Regions from separate parts of the Pantoea sp. SO10 genome, predicted to be linked through region 4. Evidence: predicted binding sites of a transcription regulator. Region 4 holds the regulator's gene; each other region holds the start of a gene.
What was found. Region 4 encodes Fur, which represses iron uptake genes when iron is present. Its sites were predicted from a motif close to ATAATAATGAGAACNACTATCAA; they were not measured.
Positions count from the first base shown of each region.

Region 1: FCN45_RS20165 (TonB-dependent siderophore receptor) is a predicted target of Fur. The motif match lies at 4,472-4,494, and genes of this name have one in related genera.
Region 2: fes (enterochelin esterase) is a predicted target of Fur. The motif match lies at 3,423-3,445, and genes of this name have one in related genera.
Region 3: fepB (Fe2+-enterobactin ABC transporter substrate-binding protein) is a predicted target of Fur. The motif match lies at 3,649-3,671, and genes of this name have one in related genera.

Region 1 is NZ_CP040096.1:127,287-132,563, reverse strand. Features, by position in the region: gene FCN45_RS20180 (MurR/RpiR family transcriptional regulator) at 1-200, shown strand, start outside; gene FCN45_RS20175 (DMT family transporter) at 203-1,120, opposite strand; gene FCN45_RS20170 (alpha/beta fold hydrolase) at 1,290-2,204, shown strand; gene FCN45_RS20165 (TonB-dependent siderophore receptor) at 2,244-4,415, opposite strand; gene FCN45_RS20160 (ABC transporter substrate-binding protein) at 5,075-5,277, shown strand, end outside.
Region 2 is NZ_CP040095.1:545,806-551,082, reverse strand. Features, by position in the region: gene pmrB (two-component system sensor histidine kinase PmrB) at 1-959, shown strand, start outside; gene FCN45_RS02450 (TonB-dependent siderophore receptor) at 966-3,236, opposite strand; gene fes (enterochelin esterase) at 3,496-4,725, shown strand; gene FCN45_RS02440 (enterobactin synthase subunit F) at 4,710-5,277, shown strand, end outside.
Region 3 is NZ_CP040096.1:480,331-485,607, reverse strand. Features, by position in the region: gene FCN45_RS21745 (non-ribosomal peptide synthetase) at 1-1,311, shown strand, start outside; gene entS (enterobactin transporter EntS) at 1,417-2,679, shown strand; gene fepB (Fe2+-enterobactin ABC transporter substrate-binding protein) at 2,676-3,626, opposite strand; gene FCN45_RS21730 (ABC transporter substrate-binding protein) at 3,825-4,754, opposite strand; gene FCN45_RS21725 (ABC transporter permease) at 4,764-5,277, opposite strand, start outside.
Region 4 is NZ_CP040095.1:1,245,776-1,251,052, reverse strand. Features, by position in the region: gene seqA (replication initiation negative regulator SeqA) at 1-287, opposite strand, end outside; gene ybfF (esterase) at 536-1,300, shown strand; gene ybfE (LexA regulated protein) at 1,468-1,743, shown strand; gene fldA (flavodoxin FldA) at 1,881-2,411, shown strand; gene fur (ferric iron uptake transcriptional regulator) at 2,766-3,215, shown strand; gene FCN45_RS05735 (hypothetical protein) at 3,276-3,671, opposite strand; gene glnS (glutamine--tRNA ligase) at 3,908-5,277, opposite strand, start outside.

The DNA.
Region 1 (5,277 bases), on a different replicon from region 4:
CTTTCGCTAAACAGGCGGATGTCATTATTAACGTGCCGCGCGGTGGCGAGAATGGTCGCATGCCGCTGCACGGAACGGTGTTGGTGTGTCTGGAGATGTTGATATTGTCGGTGGCTTCCGCGACCTCATCGCGTACGGTAAAAACCATGAAGCGTATTCAGGATCTCAATCGATCGCTGAAGCCATCCGGCAAAAAGTAACGCTATTTGCTGGCGCTGCTGTTTACAACGGCGCGTTTGCCAAAGCCGTTGCTGGTCACCAGCCACACCGCGCAGACAATCAGCAACGAACCGCCGATAAAGCCCTGATTGATCTGCTCGCCCAACACTAACCAGCCCCATAAAATCCCAAACGGCGGAATCATAAAGGTGACGGTCAGCGTGCGCAGCGGGCCAATATCGGCCAGCAGACGGAAATAAATAATGTAGGCTAGCGCGGTACAGATAAACCCAATCGCCAAAATAGAAGCCCACACTTCCGGGATCTGCCAGCTGCTGGCGGGCGTTTGCGGAGCACTAAAGGCAAAGACCGGCAGTAAAAACAGCGATGCACCCAGTTGGCTGCCAAAAGCCACTTTGGTGGCATCCAGTCCGCCGCGTGCACCAATCCAGCGCTTAGTCAGGAAACCGGCAAATCCATAACAGGCGGTGGCAACCAGGCAAGCCAAAATCCCCCCGATTAAAGTGCTGCTCAGATGCGCTTCGCCGGTGGTGCTGATGACAATGATGCCGCTGAATCCGGCGATCATGCCGAGAACTTTGGTGATCGTCAGTTTTTCATCGAAAAACGCCGCACCAATGATTACGCCCATCAACGGTGTGGTGGCGTTAAGAATCGCGGAATAGCCCGCCGGTAGCACGCGCGCCGCCAGACAATACATCAGGAACGGAATCGCTGAGTTGATAACGCCCAGCAGCATCGCCCAACCTAATTTGCCCTCAAAGCGGCGTGGAATGTGCATCACCGCCATAATGATCAATAAACCCAACATGCCGCAAAATACGCGTAAAAACGCGGTGTTCACCGCGCCCAGCGCCGGTACCGCAATGCGCATAAACAGAAAACTGGCACCCCAAATCCCCGCTAAAAGCAGCAGCCGCAACAAATCCGATGTTCGCATAAGTTTCACAATTGTTAAGAAAGAGTCGCGCACAGAATAGCAAATAACCCGCTCCGTCGGGCCGCTATTAACGGCGACTGATTACCGCTTTGCAGAAATATTCCCAGGTAGCGCAATCATCAGGTAGTATTTAGGAATTGATCATTTCCTAAATATGCGGAGAGCGAAAATGTCAGCATCAGTTATCAAACACGCACAGGGCTGGACGCAGCCATTCAACGCGTTAGACGGATTTTCCCATCATTACGCCACGGTCGACGGCGTGCGTTTGCACTACGTCAGCGGCGGCAATGCAAATGGAGAAACGTTGCTGCTGCTGGCGGGATTTCCACAAAGCTGGTTCGCCTGGCGCCAGGTGATGGCGCTGCTGGGCGATCGCTATTTCATCATCGCGCCGGATTTACCCGGTCAGGGCGACTCGGATAAACCGCTCAGCGGCTACGACACCACATCGCTGGCGCAGAATGTACAGGGCTTGATGCAGCAATTGGGTCATGAAAGCTATTACCTCGCCGCGCACGACGTAGGCGCGTGGGTTGCCTGGCCGTATGCCACGCTGTTTAGCGATCCGGTGAAGAAACTGGCGCTGCTTGATGCCGGTATTCCTGGCGTGACGTTGCCAGAATCGCTGCCCGCGACGCCGGATAAAGCGTGGAAAACCTGGCACTTCGCGTTTCATCTCTTACCGGATTTGCCGGAGGCGCTGATAGAAGGGCGCGAAGCGATCTATCTCGAATGGTTCCTGAAACGCAAAGCGGCCAGTCCGATGGTGTTTGGCGATGAGGATATGGCGGAATATACTCGTTTGTTACAGCAGAAGGGCGCGATACGCGCCGGAATGGCGACTTATCGTGAAGTGACGGTTTCGGCGGCGCAAAACCGTGCGTTGCTGAAAGAGCGCGGCAAATTAGCGTTGCCGTTACTGGCGATCAGCGCCGATCAGGGTTCGATTCCGGATATGGCATTGCCATTGCGTGAATTCGCTGCGGATGTGACGGGAATTAAGATCGCGCACTGCGGTCACTTCATTCCGGATGAGCAACCGCAGGCGCTGGCAGAGGCGTTGGGTGAGTTTTTTAATTAAACGTCAGGTCGCCATGTCTGGCGACTAAAAACCGCTCAATCAAAACGACATCGTCACACCGGCATAATAGGCGCGGCCCGGTTCGTTATAGGTTGATGCACCCGAATTTTCGCGGTAAATGCGTTTATCAAACAGGTTATTGATACCGGCATTGGCGCGCAGGTTTTTGCTGATGTCGTAATTGACGTTCAAACCAAACACCGAATACGGGCTGATTTCCTGGGTCGTCATGCTCGAGGTATCGATATTGGTCTCAACATTCTGACGCGGTTTCTGGCGGCCATACTGCGTCCAGTTGATGTTGGCGCTGAGATCCTGCGTCGCCTGCCACTCCAGCTGCGAGTTGATGGTGAATTCCGGGATCACCGACAGCGGATTGCCGGTTTTCTTGCTCTCGGAGCGGAACATGTAGGTGGCGTTGGAGCGCCATTCCAGCGTATCGGCGATCAAAGGAATAGTCAGATTTCCTTCCAGTCCTTCCACAATCGCTTTGCCGCCGTTTTCCCAGCGCAGCACGTTATAAACCGGGCGAGTGCTGGAATAAACCGGCTCGGTGCCCGACACAATCTTGTTCTTATAGTCATTGCGGAACCAGGTGATGCCCGCAACGTAGCCCTGGTTGCTGAACTCCATTCCAATCTCTTTGTTGACGCTGGTTTCTGCATCAAGATCGTTGTTCCCCAGCAGATAACATTGGCTGAGCCCAATCGGGCAGCCGTTGCCGCGCGTGGAGAGCAGATAACCCGGCGTTGATTGATACAGGTTTGGCGCTTTAAACACCCGTGCGATACCGGCCTTCAGGGTGAAAAAGTCGCCCAGACCTTGTGAGAGGTTCAGGCTTGGGCTCCAGTTGGCGCCAAACTGATCGTGATAATCAAAGCGCAGGCCCGGAATCACTTCGGTGCTATCGGTGGCGGCAATGTTGTCTTCAAAGAACAGTGAACTGATGGTGGCGCTGTTCTTACTGCTGCGCTGCGATGGATCGCCCGAACTGCCTGGCAAATTCACGCCGCTCGCGCTGGCCGCAAGCATTGATGCTGGATCGTTCAGCTCGTCGCGGTTCCACTCCGCGCCCAGCGTCACGGTTTGATCGACCAGCAGCTGCAGCGGGAAGTTGATCTCTCCGCCCGCGCGATAGCTTTCCAGGCGGCTGGTGGCGTACGTATCGCTGTTGATCATTCCTTCAGTACGCCCGGCAGTGCCTTCCTGCAGGCGGGTGTTATTGGTTTTCTCGTAGTTGAAATTGAGCTTCGAGGTTCCCCAATCCCAGATACCGTTGTGCGCGATGCCGTAGCTCTGGCGATACATGCGGTTAGTTTCATCACCATACAGCGACTCTACTAAACCGTCGGTGCTGGCGTTGCTGTTACTGTTCTGCGTGTCACCGGCGTAAATATTGCCCTGACGGCTGTAGCCCCAGGAGAAGTCGATGATTTGCAGCGGCGTGATTTTCCACGACAGCACGGTATTGATGTCTTTGTTGCGCACGCCTTCACGGCCCGCCGCGTATGAACCGTTTTCTGCGGTGTTGATATCGAACGCATCGGCATCGGTGCGGTTGAGGTTGCCGTACAGGCGCATGGTCAACGCATCACCGGCCAGCGGGCCGCTGAGATTGAAGTTAGCGCGTCGGGTATCGCCTTCTTTGCTATTTTCCGGCTGGCTGGTATAGAGCGACAGCGAGCCGTGCCAGTCGTTGGTGGGACGCTTGGTAATGATGTTCACCACGCCGCCCGCCGCGCCAGAACCGTATCGAGCAGCGGCCGGGCCTCGAATCACTTCAATGCGCTCAACCATTTCAGCTGGCACCCAGTTGGTATCACCGCGTGAATCACGCTCGCCGCGCCAGCTGTAGCGCACCGAGTTACGAGAGGAAACCGGCACGCCATCGATCATCACCAGGGTGTTTTCCGGGCCCATGCCACGGATATCGATTTGACGGTTATTGCCGCGGCTGCCGCTGGCGCCGTTGCCGGTAAGGTTTACGCCGGGCATTTTGCGAATGATGTCGGAGAGATCGTTAACAGGGGGATTTTTTTTGATGTCTTCAGCGGTGATGGTGGACACGCCCGGTTGCTGTTTGAGCTCCTGCTCGGCGGTGACGATCATTGATTCATCGTCAGCCAGCTTTTCGGTGGTTTCAGCTGCAAAGGCAGGCGACGTTAGCATTCCCGCTAAAAAAAGCGCAATTGGACGCTTTTTGCCACGCATGGTTACATTCACTTAAGTTTTCTCCCTGTTACGTTAACAATTGTAAGTAAATGCGCATGATAATGATAACGTTTCTCATTGTCTATTCAGTGAGACGGCAACATGCCTGACAATACAAACCTTTACAAAGGTTGTTCGGTTGCGGGGTATGAGTTGCGGAGAGGGGAATTTCTCATTTGCTTAGAAGAAACCGTTATGAGTAAGAAGAAATGTGTCGATGAATACTGGATAGGCAGGCTACTGATTCACTAGCAAATTCTGAATTCTGCTGAGTGTTACGTGCCAAATCTGGGGCGGAAATCCCGCCTTGCAACCGTGCTAGCGGCTATTGCCATATTTCGGCAATAGATATGTTTTTTTCGCATTTGTGATTGTTATCTATCTTCCAGAGAATGCTAATCGGGACGTAAATACCCGTCATAATTTCAGCCGCAACTGCGTTGGCTTCGCGTGTTCACCCCAGTCACTTACTTAAGTAAGCTCCCGGGGATTCACACACTTGCCGCCTTGTTGCAGCTGGAATTATTTAGGGTATATGAGGATGACAATTCCACTCACCGCACGCCGCTCGCGCGAGGTGAGTCAGGAGACAAAACCATCGCTACCTCAACGCCTTTTCCCTGTGGGGAAACTTTTTATAAATCAGGAGAAAGGTTCCAGTGAAATTCGCCAAAGGCATGACTCTTCTTGCGCTCGCGCTGAGTGCACACACCGCGTTCGCCGCCGATGAAAACGTCCCAACTGACAGCTCAATCCACGTGCAGGCCGATCCTGCGCTGAAAAGCCTGCTGCCTGCGGATGTGGTGAAACGTGGCTACATTGTAGCCGGAACCAACCCCAACACGCCGCCAACCACCTTCTA
Region 2 (5,277 bases), 700 kb from region 4:
TCAGTTTTTTAGTCAACGAAACGCTCTCTGCGCAGGCGCGTAACGATCGGGTAGAAAACGAGATCCGTGAAGCCATTGCCTCGTTGCTGCTGCCTTCCTTAGTCATGGTCGCCCTCACCTTGCTGCTGTCGTTTTGGGCGATTAACTGGATTATTCGTCCGCTGAAATCGCTGCAGGACAGCCTTGCGCATCGTTCAGCGGATAATCTGACACCGTTGCCGATCTACTCCGAAATGGATGAGATCGTGGCGGTAACCACCTCGATCAACCAACTGTTTTCACGCCTCGATCACACGTTGCAGCAGGAACGCCTGTTCACTGCCGATGCGGCGCACGAGCTGCGCACGCCGCTGGCCGGATTGCGCCTGCATCTCGAGCTGCTCCACCAGCAGAACGTGCCGCAGAGCGAGATGCTAATTGAACGTATCGATCAGTTGATGCACACCGTGGAACAGCTGTTGATGTTATCGCGCGCCGGGCAAGCGCTGGCGGGCGGTCACTATCAGCAGTTGCAGTGGCAACAGGACATCATGCAGCCGCTGGAGCCAGAAATGACCGAGCTGTATCAACAGCGTCAGCAAATCCTGCACTGGCCGCAGAACGACGATGTGCCGCAGCAAGGTGAAGCGGTACTGCTGCGCCTGATGCTGCGCAATCTGCTGGAAAACGCCTCGCGCTACAGCCCGGAAGGCAGCGAAGTCGCGGTGAAGATGCAGCAGGACCAGCAGCAGGTGATCATTGAAGTGTGGGATCAGGGTCCCGGCATTGAAGCCGCCGCTGCGGAAGAGCTAACACAGGCGTTTCGTCGTCGCGATCAGCGTTATGGCGGCAGCGGTTTGGGTTTGAATATCGTGCTGCGCATCGTGCAGATGCATCGCGGCAGGCTGGAGCTGGTGAACCGTGAAGATCGCAGCGGGCTGATTGCCCGCTGCTATTTACCGCATCAACTGATTGGCTAAGCGCCGTTAGAAGTGGGTATTCAGGCTCATAAAGTAAGTACGACCAGATTCGTTGTAGGTATTCGCACCCGCTCCATACAGATAAGAGTTGGTGTTAGCGTTACCGGTGGTTTGCGCATTACCTTCGCGATAGTGACGTTTATCGAACAGGTTATCGATGCCCACCGTGACGCTGGCGTACTTATTGATATCGTAGGTACCGCTCATACCGATAATTGAGTAAGGACTTACTTTATCCGTTGCGCTGCCGGTCGAAAGATTCCCTTTGTAATCATACTTCTTCGGCGTCTGCGTGCCGTACCAGGTCAGCGTGGTTTGCAGCGACAGATCCTGCGTCGCCTGCCAGCTCAGCGTCGAATTCAGCGTGTATTCCGGAATCACCGATAAACGATCGCCGGTCTCTTTGTTCTTACTCTGCAGCATATAGGTGAAGTTGTTATTCCACATCACGCTGTCGGAGAACGGCACGTTGACGGTGCCTTCCAGCCCTTCCACCACCGCTTTCGGTACGTTTTCCCACTTATAAATATCTGTGGTGCCATTGGATGCTTTGCTCACTGGCGAGTAACCGGCTTCGATCTTGTTGCGATAATCGTTGCGGAACCAGGTTAAACCGGCCTGATAACCTTCGTGTTTCCACTCCAGACCAATCTCTTTATTGATGCTGTTTTCCGCTTTCAGGTCGCTGTTACCCTGCAGATAACAGGCGCCGGTGCTGGCCGCACAACCCTGACCGTTGCTGTACAACAAGTAGTTCGGGTTGGTCTGATACAGGCTCGGCGCTTTATAGGCGCGACCAATCCCCATCTTCAGCGTGAAGTCATCGCCCAAACCTTGTGACAGGTTGAGCGACGGGCTCCAGTTATTGCCAACAATCGAGTGATGATCAAAACGCAGGCTTGGCGTCAGCATGGTGCTGTCGGTCAGCTCCATGTTGTCTTCCGCAAACAGCGAGAAAATCTCTGCCTGGGAATACGGGCTGCGACCGGTGTTATCGATGCCCGGCACCGCACCGTAGCTCGCCGCCTGCGTGTTGGAAGAGCCATCCTTCATGCGCTGCTGGTTCCATTCGGTACCCAGCGTCGCCGTTTGGTTAAAAAGCAGCTCAAACGGAATGCTGACTTCGCTATGCAGCAGCACGTCATCCAGCTGAATGGTGTTGAAACCGCTGTTAGAGAAGATGCCTTCGGTGCCGCCGGCCAAACCTTCATTGATGCGCGAGTTGCGGGTTTTCTCGTAGCGCGCGTAGGTATTGGTGCTGACGCCGTTATCCCATGCGCCGGTCCATTTTAATGAGACGTTCTGGCGATACAGGCGGTTAGTTTCATCACCGTACAGGCTTTTCACCAGCGCGCTGGTGTTGGTGTTCTGCGTATCACCCGCATACAGGTTGCCCTGACGGCTGTAACCGGCCTGCAGCTCCAGCGTCTGCATCGGTGCAAACGCCCAGCTCAGCAAGGCATTGATATCTTTATTAACCGAACCTTCACGACCCGCCGGATAGCTGCCCGCATAGCTGCCGGTGCGCGCCGCCGCATGCCCTTCGTTGATGTCATAGGCATCGGCCTGGGTTTTGGCTAAACCACCGTACAAACGGAAGTTGAAATCATCGCCCAGCGGCCCTTCCAGACTGAAGTTAGTGCGCTTAGTGGCGCCTTCCGCTTTATGTTCCGGCACGTTGTAATAGGTGTTCCAGGAACCGTGCCACTGCTGATCGGTCTGTTTTTTAGTGATGATATTCACCACACCGCCCGCCGCGCCGTTACCGTAACGCACCGCCGCCGGTCCACGAATCACGTCGATGTGATCGATCATCTCCGGCGGCACCCAGTTGGTGTCGCCACGCGTATCACGCTCGCCACGCCAGCCAAGGCGCACCGAGTTGCGGCTGGTGATCGGCATACCGTCCACCATGATCAAGGTGTTTTCCGGGCCCATACCACGAATATCGATCTGGCGATTGTTACCGCGCTGGCCGCTGGTGGAGTTGCCGGTCAGGTTAACGCCAGGCATGGTACGGATAATTTCAGACACATCACGCGCGGGCGGATGTTTTTTGATTTCGTCGGCAGTAATGGTTGAGACGCCCGGCGCTTGCAGGTTCTGCTGCTGCGCGGTGACCATCAAGGTGCCGCCGTCCATTGATTGTGCGTCAGTCGTGCTGGCTGAGGTTTTGCTGGAGGAAGTCTCTGCTGCCCAGGCGCTGCTGGAAAGCAGTGAGGCGCTGAGCCCCAGTTCAATCAGAATGGCTAACGATAACCGTGAGTAATTTTTCATTTTATACGTTCCTGGATGGCCAGCAAAAAGCCGTTGGATGCTTAACTGGCGAGCCGGTGAGAAGATCCCTGTCCATATCGCGCCCAGTTCCAGACCCTTCAAACCATCCGTAGCGCAACCTTACCGAACGGTAAGCATCTGGCGGAACAGGCGTGCTCATTTTTGAGCGCAGCCACCCTATTGCAAATGCAAATTATTATCAATAGTATTATTCATCAAGCTTATGTAAATCTCCGCGTAAACACCGACTGGCAGCCCTATGACCTGGCGAAATGATGTAACCGGCAGTGCGGCCTGGTGGCAGGCGCAACAATCCCAAGGTATTCCCCGCATTGAGTTAGTAGACGATGGCCAATGTCAGGTCACTTTCTTCTGGCGTGATCCGCAAGGCGATGAGACGCAATCGTCGACCCAGCGCGTGTGGATTAACATTACCGGCGTGACCGATCACCACCAGCGCCGCCCGCCGCAGTCGTTAATGCGTGTGGCGGGCACCAACGTCTGGTATTGGCAGACCTCGCTGCCCGCTAACTGGCGCGGCAGTTACTGTTTGATGCCCGATGAACAGGCCACGGACTTCACTGGCGTTGCCGACATGTCCACGCTGCGCAACTGGTGGCGCGACAAATTCCCGACGGCGCAGGCCGATCCTTTGAACAGCTTACGTGGCTGGTCCGGTGGTCGCGGCATGGGCGTCTCGCCGCTGCATCTGCCTCACGCGCCCGATCAACAGCTGTGGCAAGCGGTGGATAACGGCACAGCGCCAACCATTGAACTGCAACAGCAACAATGGGATAGCGCGCTATTAGGCAACAGCCGCAAGGTGTGGATTTACACCACCGGCGCAGCCAATCCCGCACAGCGTCCGCTGGCCATCATGCTTGACGGGCAATTCTGGGCGCACAGCATGCCGATTGCCGGACCGCTGCAGCAGCTCACTGATGCCGGTTCTTTGCCGCCAGCGGTGTATCTGTTTATCGACATCATTGACCGCGAACACCGCAGCCGCGAGCTGCCGTGTAACGCGCAGTTTTGGCAAGCCATTCAGCAAGAACTGTTACCGCAAGTTGCACAATCAACGCCTTATCGCCAGCAGGCGGACAGTACCATCGTCGCCGGACAAAGCTTTGGTGGCCTGGCGTCGGTGTTTGCCGCGCTGCACTGGCCGGAAACCTTTGGCAACGCGCTCAGCTTATCGGGCTCCTTCTGGTGGCCGGAACGCGGCAATCCGCACGGCTGGCTGCTGCAGGCGCTGGATAACGGTCTTGCACCGCGTCAACCGCTGCGTTTCTGGCTCGAAGCGGGCAAACGTGAAGGCTTGATTCTGCAAGCTAATCAACAACTTCAACAGCAGCTTAGCGCTGCCGGCTATCAGGTGAATTACCTGCCCGTGGAAGGCGGCCATGACGCGCTCTGTTGGCGCGGCGGCCTGCTGAATGGCCTGCAAGCGCTGTGGAGCAAACCGGAGCATCCATGTCCGAATCCCTGATGAATAAGCCTATGACCGACCAACAAACCTTGCCGTTAGTCGCGGCACAGCCCGGCATCTGGATTGCCGATCAGCTGTCACCTCACCACAACGCTTACGCGGTGGCGCACTTTGTCGAACTGCGCGGTGAGATTGATAGCGCCCTGTTGGCGCAGGCGATCGTTGCCGGCATGCAGGAAGCCGACACGCTGAATATGGCCTTTGGTGAGGTGGAAGGCGAAGCGTTGCAGTGGCCGCAGCCACACGCCTTTAGCCTGCCGCAGATTGTCGATTTGCGCGCTGAGGCCGATGCGCCTGCCAAAGCGCGCGCGCTGATGCGTGACGACATGAATGGCGATCTGCGCGTATTGAGCGGCGCAAAGCTGTGGCATCACCGCCTGTTCCGTCTCGACGATCAGCATTGGTTTTGGTATCAGCGCTACCATCATTTGGTGGTGGATGGCTTCAGCTTTACCGCGCTGACGCGCCGCATCGCCAATCTCTACAGCGCGGCCGTACGCCAGCAAGCCGCTGAACCGACGCCGTTTATTCCGTTTAGCGAAGTGGTGGACG
Region 3 (5,277 bases), on a different replicon from region 4:
CTAAAAATGCGTGGACAGCGTATCGAGCCGGGCGAAATCGAACAGGCGCTAGTGGCGCTGCCGGGCGTGGCGCAGGCGGTGGTGGCGGCGCGCGCGCTGACGCAGCACGCCACGCCGGGCGTCGATAACCGTCAGCTGCTCGGCTGGCTGGTGGCCGAAACGGGCGTGGCGCTGGATATCGACGCGGTGAAGCAGCAGCTCGGCGAACGTCTGCCGGCGCATATGCAGCCGGTCAGCTATCTGCTGCTCGACCATCTGCCGCTCAGCGCCAACGGCAAGCTGGATCGTAAAGCGCTACCGATGCCGCAGCTCAGCGCGCGCAGCGGCCGCCTGCCGCACAGCGCCAACGAGCGTTTGCTGGCGGATCTGTTCCAGCAGCTGCTTGGTTGCGACAGCGTGTTTGCCGATGACGACTTCTTCGCGCTCGGTGGTCATTCGCTGCTGGCGATGCGTCTGGCGGCGGAACTGCGTCGTCGTGAGGTGCCGCCGCTCAGCGTCGGGCAGATCATCGCCGCGCGCAGCGTGGAGAAGCTGGCGGCGCTGCTTGACGGCGGTGCCAACAGTGAAAGCGGTGGCAACGGCGAACTGCTGCCGCTGCGCGCCGGTCACGGCCCGACGCTGTTCTGCATCCATCCGGCATCCGGCTTCGCCTGGCAGTACAGCGCCCTGCTGCACTATCTCGACGGCGACTTCCCGATTGTCGGCCTGCAATCGCCGCGGCCAAATGGCGTGATTGCTGCCTGTCACAGCGTGGAGGCGATGTACGAACGCCATCTGCAGGCGATACGCCAGCAGCAGCCGAGCGGTCCGTATTTCCTGCTCGGCTATTCACTCGGCGGCACGCTGGCGCAAGGCATTGCGGCACGTTTGCAGGCGCAGGGTGAAACGGTGTCATTTCTTGGCCTGCTGGATACCTATCCGGCAGAAGGTCAGGACTGGCGCACGCCGGATGCCGATGAAGCGGAACAGGAAGTGGCGCGTGAGCAGGCCGAGTTTATGGCTGCCACCGAGGATGAGCGCGATCCGCTACTGCGTGAAGAGAAGGCAGCGATGTTTAGCACCATCGTCGCGAACTACAAAGACGCCGTCGCACGCCTGGCTGAAGCGCGAACGCCGCGCTATGCCGGCCACGCCACGCTGTTTATGGCCGAGAAAACGCTGCCGCCGGAGATGGATGTGCGCGCCAGTTGGGCACCGTTCGTTGATGAATTGACGATCTTCCCGCTGGATTGCGAACACGCCGATATTCTTTCAGCAGATTCGTTGCAGGTGCTGGGACCGTTGATAAACCGTTTGTTAGCTCGGCGTTAATTAAGGCACATACCGTAGCGGCGCGATTCATCGCGTTTTGACAAAAAACGCGCAATAAGTTGCGCCGCTACGGGTGATGCAAATGTGATTCACCGTTGGAGATTTATGGCTAAGCCCTCGATATTCCTAGATTTCAGTTTGCTTAAAAACAATGCATCGTTCCGCGCGATATTCTGCGCGCGCATGCTCTCGGTATTCGCCCTTGGCATGCTGGCGGTTGGCGTACCAGTGCAAATTCAGGCGATGACCGGCTCCACGCTGCAGGTTGGCGTGGCGGTAATGCTCGACGGCATCGGCATGTTCGTCGGCCTGCTGCTCGGCGGCGTGCTGGCCGATCGCTACGATCGCCGCAAACTAATCCTGTTCGCGCGCGGCACCTGCGGCATCGGCTTTGTGCTGCTCAGCCTCAACGCCTTCAGCCCAGCGCCTTCATTGCTGGCGCTCTACTTCCTCGCCTTCTGGGATGGCTTCTTTGGCGCGCTCGGCATGACTGCGCTAATGGCAGTGATCCCGCTAATCGTCGGACGTGAACATCTGGCGGAAGCCGGTGCGCTCAGTATGCTAACGGTGCGCCTCGGCGCGATTTTGTCGCCCGCGCTCGGCGGCATGATCATCGTTGCGGCGGGTGTCGGGTGGGCGTTTGCGGTCGCCGCGATTGGTACGCTAGCAACGCTGATTCCGCTGGTGCGTTTACCGTCGATGAAGCCCGAACAACAGGAGCCGGAGCATCCGCTGCGCGCGCTGGCGAGCGGCATGCAGTTTGTCTGCCAGCATAAAGTGGTGGGCGCGGTGGTGCTGGTTGGCTTGCTGCTCAGCATGGTTGGCGCGGTGCGTATTCTGTTCCCGGCGCTGGCGCTGACCTATCACGCCGATGCATCCGCATTAGGATTGATGTACTCGGCGGTGCCGCTGGGTGCGATGATCGGTGCTTTTACCAGCGGCTGGGTGCGGCAGTTAACACGTCCGGGATGGGTGCTGATGGGCTGTGCGCTGCTGGCATTTGCCTGCATCGCCTCGCTCGGTCTTTACAGCCATCTGCTGCCCGCACTGCTGGCGCTGGTGTGTTACGGCTACAGCAACGCCATCGCCTCGCTATTGCAGTTTATGCTGACGCAGCACCACACGCCGGATGCGCTGCTGGGACGCGTCAACAGCCTCGGCACCGCGCAGGATGTGACCGGCGATTCGGTCGGTGCATTGGGTTTAGGCGCGCTGGCACGCGTGCTGGCACCGTTGAGCAGCGTGCTGTGGTTTGGCGGATTGGCGGCGGGATTGCTGGTGCTGTTGTCGCTGGCGGCGCGCGGCCTGCGCTCGGCGCGCCTCAGTGAACAACCGGACGCGCCGCAGCCCGCCACCGCAGAGGCTTAACGGGTAAACTGCCGCTCGATGCTGCTGAGCATATTGCTGGCGCTGTAGTAATCGAGACGAAAAGTATCGTTACCCACGGCAAAGATGTCGTGCTGCTGTACCGCCGGCAGATGGGCGAGGAACGGATTCTTCGCCACCTGCGGCACGGTTTTCTCATCAGCAGCGAATAGCAAAAGCGTGTTACCGGTGATGCCATCGGCCATGTTTTCGCCGTTCAGCTGAATAATGTCATTGCGCTTACCCATGCTGGTGCTGCCCTGAAAACTGGCGGGCGGCGCGGCCAGCGTAAAGCCCAAATCCTGTAATAGCGCGCCCTGCGCCGATGCTGGCGTCCACAAATTCATTCCACGTCCATCTTCGTAATAGACCAGCGCAGAGGTCGGCTGCGGCGGCAGCGTAATCTTGTGACGCACTGTTTCAACCCGTTTTTCGAACGCTGCAATCACCTTATTGGCATCAGCTTCATGGCCGGTAATCTCGCCCAGCTGCAGGGTCAATGCCTGCCAGCTCTTATCGCCATAGTCGATCACTAACACCGGCGCGATGGTTTGCAGCTGATCGTAGAGGCGCAGCGCCGAATCGCCGCCGGTGGCGGCAATCACGATCAAATCCGGTGCTTCGGCGGCAATCGCTTCGGCATTCGGCTGCGAGATATAGAGCGGTTTAACCTGACGCACTTTGGCCACCGCGCTCCATTGCGTAAAAAAGCCCTGCACATCCGATACGCTGCTATTGCGACTGGTGGCGCCGGAGCCAACCAGCGGCGCGTTAATTGCCAGCAAAGTGCCACTCAGCGTAACGCTGGTCGAGACAATGCGCTGCGGCGGCTGTTGCAGCGTGAAGGGGCCTTTCGGTGTGGAGATAGTGCGCGGCCAGGTTGCGTTGGCGTGAACATGGGTGCAGATGAAAAACAGGCTAAGCAGCAGAGAAAGAGCGGGGAAACGCATCAGGTTGTCCATCACTTGATAGTTGAGAATAAATATCATTATCAAAAATAAGTGTAGGTGCAAGGGAAATTGTGCGTGGTTTCCCCTCACCTTAACCCTCTCCCGCAGGCGGGAGAGGGAATGGTTAGATGGCGCGGATGTTAGGCCCCCTCTCCCGCGCGCGGGAGAAGGCTGGGGTGAGGGACAAACTACACCAACCTACAACGAATATCGCGCCATCGGCGCCACAGCCTTAATCACACCATTACCCTTCATATACTCACCAAACGCCTGATAGCGCGTCCGATCAAACGCCGCACTGTGCGCGGCAAAATATGGCAGCGTGGCCTGCCACGCCTCGTGATTGAGCGGCGTATCCAGCTCGGGATATTTTTCGATAAACGCCTGCCACGCTTCCTGCGGATGCGCGCGTAGCCACGCCACGCCGGCATCCAGGCCACGTAAAAACGCCGGAATGCGTTTGTCCTGCGCGGCAGTTTTCTGGTTTGCAAGGATGATCAACTCATCATAAGCAGGCACGCCGTAATCTTCCGGCTTGAACACCGTTGGCTGCGCGCCTTTGTCTTCCAGATCCAGCAGCTCATAGTTGCGAAAGATGGTCATCGCGCCATCAATCTTGTGCGTTAGCAACGCGGAGGTGCCATCCATATTCAGGTTGATAAGCTTCACCGAGTCAGCATCAACGGCCTGCGCTTTTAGCATATTGCGGATCGCCACGTCTTCGGTGCCCGGCACCGCGTAGCCGATGGTTTTGCCAGCGAAATCCTTCAGCGAGTGGATATCGTCTGACACCGTGGTCAGCGTGTTCAGCGGCTGATTGATCAAGGTGCCGACGCGGATCACCGGCACCTCTTTATCCACCAGCGTGTAGAGCTGCGGCTGATAGCTGATGGCGAGATCGACTTTGCCCGCCGCCAGCAGCAGCGGCACGGAAGCGGAATCGGCGGGCGCGATCATCTCGACATCCAGCCCTTCTTTCTTAAACGCGCCGCTATGCTGGGCAGCAAAAATCGCCGCGTGATTGGGGTTGATAAACCAGTCAAGCAGCAGGCGAACTTTCTCCGCCGCCTGCACGTTAGCGGTCGCCAGCAGCAGCAACGCGGTCAATGCCATTCGTAGGGTTTTCACGGTATTTCCTTATGTAGATTGCCAGAGGATTTTCTTGCGCATCAGCGCCACGCTGCCCGAAAGCAGCAGCGCCATAATCAGTAACAGCAGCAGCGCCGCGAAGCTGGTGGCGGTTTCCAGTCGCGCGTTGGATTGCATCATCAGATAGCCGAGCCCTTCGCTGGCGCCGACCCATTCGCCAATCACCACGCCAATCGGGGCCAACACCACCGCCATCTGCAGGCCGGAGAAAAACTGCGGTAACGCGGCGGGCCAGCGCACGCGCCAGAAGATGCGGAAACGCGATGACGTGGAGGTTTGCGCCAGCTCCAGCCAGCCGACCGGCGTACGGCACAGCCCATCAAACAGTGACAAGCACAGCGGGAAGAACAGGATCAAAGCCGCCACCACCACTTTCGACGCGATACCAAAGCCAAGCCACAGCACCAGCAGCGGCGCGAGGGCAAACACCGGAATTGCCTGGCTGGCGGTGACCAGCGGAAACAGCACGCGACGCAGCAGCGAACTGGCGGCCATCAGCACC
Region 4 (5,277 bases):
AGCGTTGACAGTACCAACATGAAGCGGTTAACCGCCTTATTCTGCTCGGCATATTCATCGGAAAGTAGCAGCTCACGTACCGCACGGACGCGATCCTGAGGACGCGCTTCACGGCTGGCAGGTTGCGCTTCTTTCATTGATGCACCAGCGGCGGGCGCAGCGGGTGCGCTCTGTCCGGCGGTGAACTTCAACATGCGGCGCAAAATATCTGAGGCGCTTTCACCAATGTGCTGCGTGTGGCTGGCAATATAACGGTAGAGTTCTTCGTCAACTTCAATCGTTTTCATCTTTTTCCGTACGATTCTGGCAAATGACAGAACCACGCATTCTTGCAACGTCCTTAGCAAAATCCAGTCGTGCAAAACGTGAGCGGGTTCTAACATAAGGATTATAAAGTTAAATCCGTGGCAGCCGATAGCGTTGGCAACGTTTACGGGCAAAAGTCGGAATATGCCCTAATGCCCACCGGCCTGACTGCTGGACAGGTGAATCCATGATAACCTAAGCCAAGGTCACAACCGTAAGAACTTTAGCCATGATTTTGAACGCCCGTCTGCAAACTGAACAATCTGCCCCCAATGCCACGCCGATTCTATTGATCCATGGTCTTTTTGGCAGCCTTGATAACCTTGGCGTGCTGGCGCGTGGGGTGCGTGATGCACGTCCGACGCTGCAAGTTGACGTGCGCAATCACGGCTTGTCGGCGCGTAGCGATGAGATGAATTATCACGTGATGGCGCAGGACATTGTCGAAACGCTGGATGCGCACCATATCGATCGCGCGGGTGTAATCGGACACTCGATGGGCGGCAAAATCGCCATGGCACTCAGTGCCATCGCGCCGGAGCGTATTGATAAAATGGTAATGATCGATATCGCGCCCGTTGATTACCAAACGCGCCGCCATGACGAAATTTTTGCCGCTATCCGGGCCGTGAGCGCCGCGGGCGTCACGCGCCGCAGCGAAGCCGCTGAAGTAATGCGTCAGCATATTGATGAAGAAGGCGTGATCCAGTTCATCCTCAAATCTTTCGCAGAGGGCGAATGGCGCTTTAATGTGCCGGTGCTGTGGGATAACTACAGCACCATTTCCGGCTGGGAAGAGATTCCTGCGTGGCCGCATCCGGCGCTGTTTATCCGCGGCGGCGACTCGCCTTATCTGGATAATCAGCATCGCGATGCGCTGCTGCGTCAGTTCCCGCAGGCACATGCACATGTGATCAGCGGTGCTGGACACTGGGTGCACGCCGAGAAACCCGATGCGGTGTTACGCGCCGTTCGGCGTTTTTTTAACCTGTAAAAGCAAAAGCTTGCCGCTTGCGCTTTAGGGTTGGCGTCAGGGAAGGCGCTGGAGTATGATGTCGCGCTAAAAATTTGCCACGGATATTTTTTCGCCGTGGTCGGGCCGATAATGTTTTAATCGCGCAGCGCCTTTCCGCCGTTCGCGCCCACTCAGTTTTACAAACCATGGCAAAAGAACAGACAGACCGCACTACGCTTGATCTCTTCGCAGACGAGCGGCGTCCTGGTCGCCCGAAAACCAGCCCGCTGACGCGTGATGAACAGTTACGCATCAACAAACGCAATCAGCTCAAGCGCGATAAAGTGCGTGGGCTGCGTCGTGTTGAGCTGAAGATGTCGAGCGAGGCGGTTGACGCCCTCAGCACGCTGGCCGATCAGCAAAACATCAGTCGCAGCGAATTGATTGAACAAATGCTGCTGGCACAGCTCAAACTGTCGTAACGCGCGAAGACCGCACGCTGGAACACAAAGTCACGGCTTTATACGTTCCGCACTTTTTACCGGTCTGCTATTATTCGCATAACTGTGCAGTCAACTGACTTACTTTCACAATCAGGATTTAAGAGGTTACCTAACCCATGGCAATCGTAGGCATTTTCTTCGGCAGCGATACCGGCAACACTGAAAACATTGCAAAGATGATCCAGAAACAACTGGGTAAAGATGTCGCCGAAGTGCATGACATTGCTAAGAGCACCAAAGAAGATCTCGAAGCGTTCGACATCCTGCTGCTGGGTATCCCAACCTGGTATTACGGCGAAGCGCAGTGTGACTGGGATGATTTCTTCCCGACGCTGGAAGAGATTGATTTCAATGGCAAGCTGGTAGCGCTGTTTGGTTGTGGCGATCAGGAAGATTACGCCGAGTACTTCTGTGATGCGATGGGCACTATTCGTGACATCATTGAGCCGAATGGTGCGGTGATCGTCGGTCACTGGCCAACCGAAGGCTATCACTTCGAAGCCTCTAAAGGCCTGGCCGATGACAAAAACTTCCTTGGTTTGGCCATTGACGAAGACCGTCAGCCGGAATTGACCAACGAACGCGTTGAGAAGTGGGTGAAGCAGATCTTTGATGAGCTGCAGCTGAAAGAGATTATTGAAGCTTAATTCCCTGCTCAGCCCGATGTGCGCACTGCCTCACATCGGGTAACGGAATTTCCTATAAAAATAATAGCTACGGTTTTTTAACTTTTCCCCGCAAATCTGTAGAATACCCGCAATGGTCATCCGCTTATTCCTCTGGCAGTAGAATGAGGCTGAGTGAAATGGAATCCAAAACCCAAGCGTCTTGAAGACGTTAGTGACGATATCCTTACAACCTTTGGTGATTAAGGACGTTGCCTTGGTTTTCATTTCACTGCTTGAGTTCTATAATGAGACGCAAATGAGAATGCGCGTTGACCTAAACATTCAAGGCCCCTGCGCCGCAAGTGATTAGCAAAGTAACAGGACAATATCCGCATGACTGACAACAACTCCGCATTGAAGAAGGCTGGCCTGAAAGTCACGCTACCCAGACTGAAAATTCTGGAAGTGCTTCAGGGACCCGGCCCAGAGTCCCATCACGTCAGTGCGGAAGATTTGTATAAGCGCCTGATTGATATGGGCGAAGAGATTGGTCTGGCAACGGTGTATCGCGTTCTTAACCAGTTTGACGACGCGGGCATCGTAACCCGTCACAACTTCGAAGGCGGTAAATCTGTCTTCGAACTGACTCAGCAGCATCACCACGATCACTTGATCTGCCTGGATTGTGGCAAAGTTATCGAATTCAGCGATGAATCAATCGAAACGCGTCAGCGTGAAATTGCCACTCGCCACGGCATTAAGCTCAGCAACCACAGCCTGTACCTGTACGGTCATTGTGCTCTGGGAGACTGCCGCGAAGACGATACGCTCCACGATAAGTAATTGAGTGTGCTATGCAGTATAAAAAAACCGGCGCTTGAGCCGGTTTTTTTATGCCTGTAATCAGGCGACAAGCGTTTCCTGCAGGTAGCGCCAGCGCGGAATGGCGGTGCTGCAATCCAATACCGCCAGTGAAATGCGGCTCTGATTGATGCCGTTCATCATCTGTAATTCACGATACTGAATCGTCACTTCCTCGCTTTGCTGCGAGATGATGGCGTGCTCACTGGTGGCAATGCGCATGCCTTCACGCTGCCCCTGTAACTGGCGAAACAGCACTTCCATTTCATTGAGGTCCAATCGTTTGCCTTGCGGCGTGACCATTTTGAACTCGGGATGAAAGTGCGATAAAAACAGATCAATGCTGTCGTCACTGCCTTCCGCCTGATTGAAAATACGTTCAATAAGCTGATGTAAAACCACCACGCTATGCCTGGCTTCCTGGGCGAGAGTTGTCATTTTTTTTCCTTAGATAAGCCGCAGAGCACCGTCTGAGAGCGCATAGCCTACCTGAAAAAAAGTTTTTCACACTGCCAAATGGGTTAATTTTTCTAAAGTCAGAATAGTCGCAAATAGGGAATTAATGGCTCGTTGAGGGCGTGCAGCATAAAAGGTCGTATCTGGCCAAATAGAGATAATAAAAAAGGGCGATTGCTCGCCCTTTCATGATCTTATCGTGCTCGCGACTAAAAATATTAATCGCCGATTTTTGCCCAGGTGTCACGCAAACCCACGGTGCGGTTAAACACCAGCCTGGAGGGCTGTGAATAGACGCTATCAGCACAGAAATAGCCTTCGCGTTCGAACTGGTACGGTGCCATCGGATCGGCTGCACGTAAGCCAGGCTCAACGAAGCCCTGTTTGATTTCCAGTGAGTTTGGGTTGATGGTGGTGAGGAAATCCTCAGCCGCGCCCGGATTTGGCACACTGAACAGACGATCGTACAGGCGGAATTCCGCTGGCAGCGCGTGGATTGCAGAAACCCAATGGATAACGCCTTTCACTTTACGGCCATCGGCCGGATCTTTGCTCAGCGTATCAACGTCACAAGTGCAATAAATGCAGGTGATATTGCCTTCATCATCCTTCGCCACACGTTCGGCACGGATCACGTAAGCATTACGCAGACGCACTTCTTTACCCAGCACCAAACGCTTGTACTGCTTGTTGGCTTCTTCACGGAAGTCAGCGCGATCGATCCACACTTCACGGCTGAATGGCACTTCACGCGTGCCCATCTCCGGTTTGTTCGGATGATTCGGCATAGTGATGATCTCATCGTGACCTGCAGGCAGGTTCTCGATCACCACTTTCAACGGATCCATTACCGCCATCGCACGCGGTGCGTTTTCATTGAGATCGTCACGAATGCACGATTCCAGTGAAGCCATCTCCACGATATTGTCCTGTTTGGTCACACCAATACGGCGGCAGAACTCACGGATAGAAGCGGCGCTATAGCCACGACGACGCAGACCCGAAACGGTTAGCATGCGCGGATCGTCCCAGCCTTCTACCACCTTCTCGCTCACCAGCTGAGTCAGTTTACGCTTCGACATCACCGCATATTCCAGATTCAGGCGTGAGAACTCGTACTGACGCGGATGAACCGGAATGGTGATGTTATCCAGCACCCAATCATACAGACGACGGTTATCCTGGAACTCCAACGTGCAGAGAGAGTGCGTAATGCCTTCGATCGCATCCGAAATGCAATGAGTGAAGTCGTACATCGGGTAGATGCACCACTTGCTGCCGGTCTGATGGTGATCGGCAAACTTAATGCGGTACAGCACCGGATCGCGCATCACGATAAAGCTGGACGCCATGTCGATTTTGGCACGCAGACAGGCTTTGCCCTCTTCGAAACCGCCATCGCGCATCTTCTCGAACAGCGCCAGGTTTTCTTCCACGCTGCGATCGCGGTATGGGCTGTTTTTACCCGGCGCCGTCAGTGAACCGCGATACTCACGGATCTCATCCGCCGACAGTTCATCAACGTAAGCCAGACCTTTGTTGATCAGCTCAACCGCATAGTTGAACAGTTGGTCGAAGTAGTCTGAGG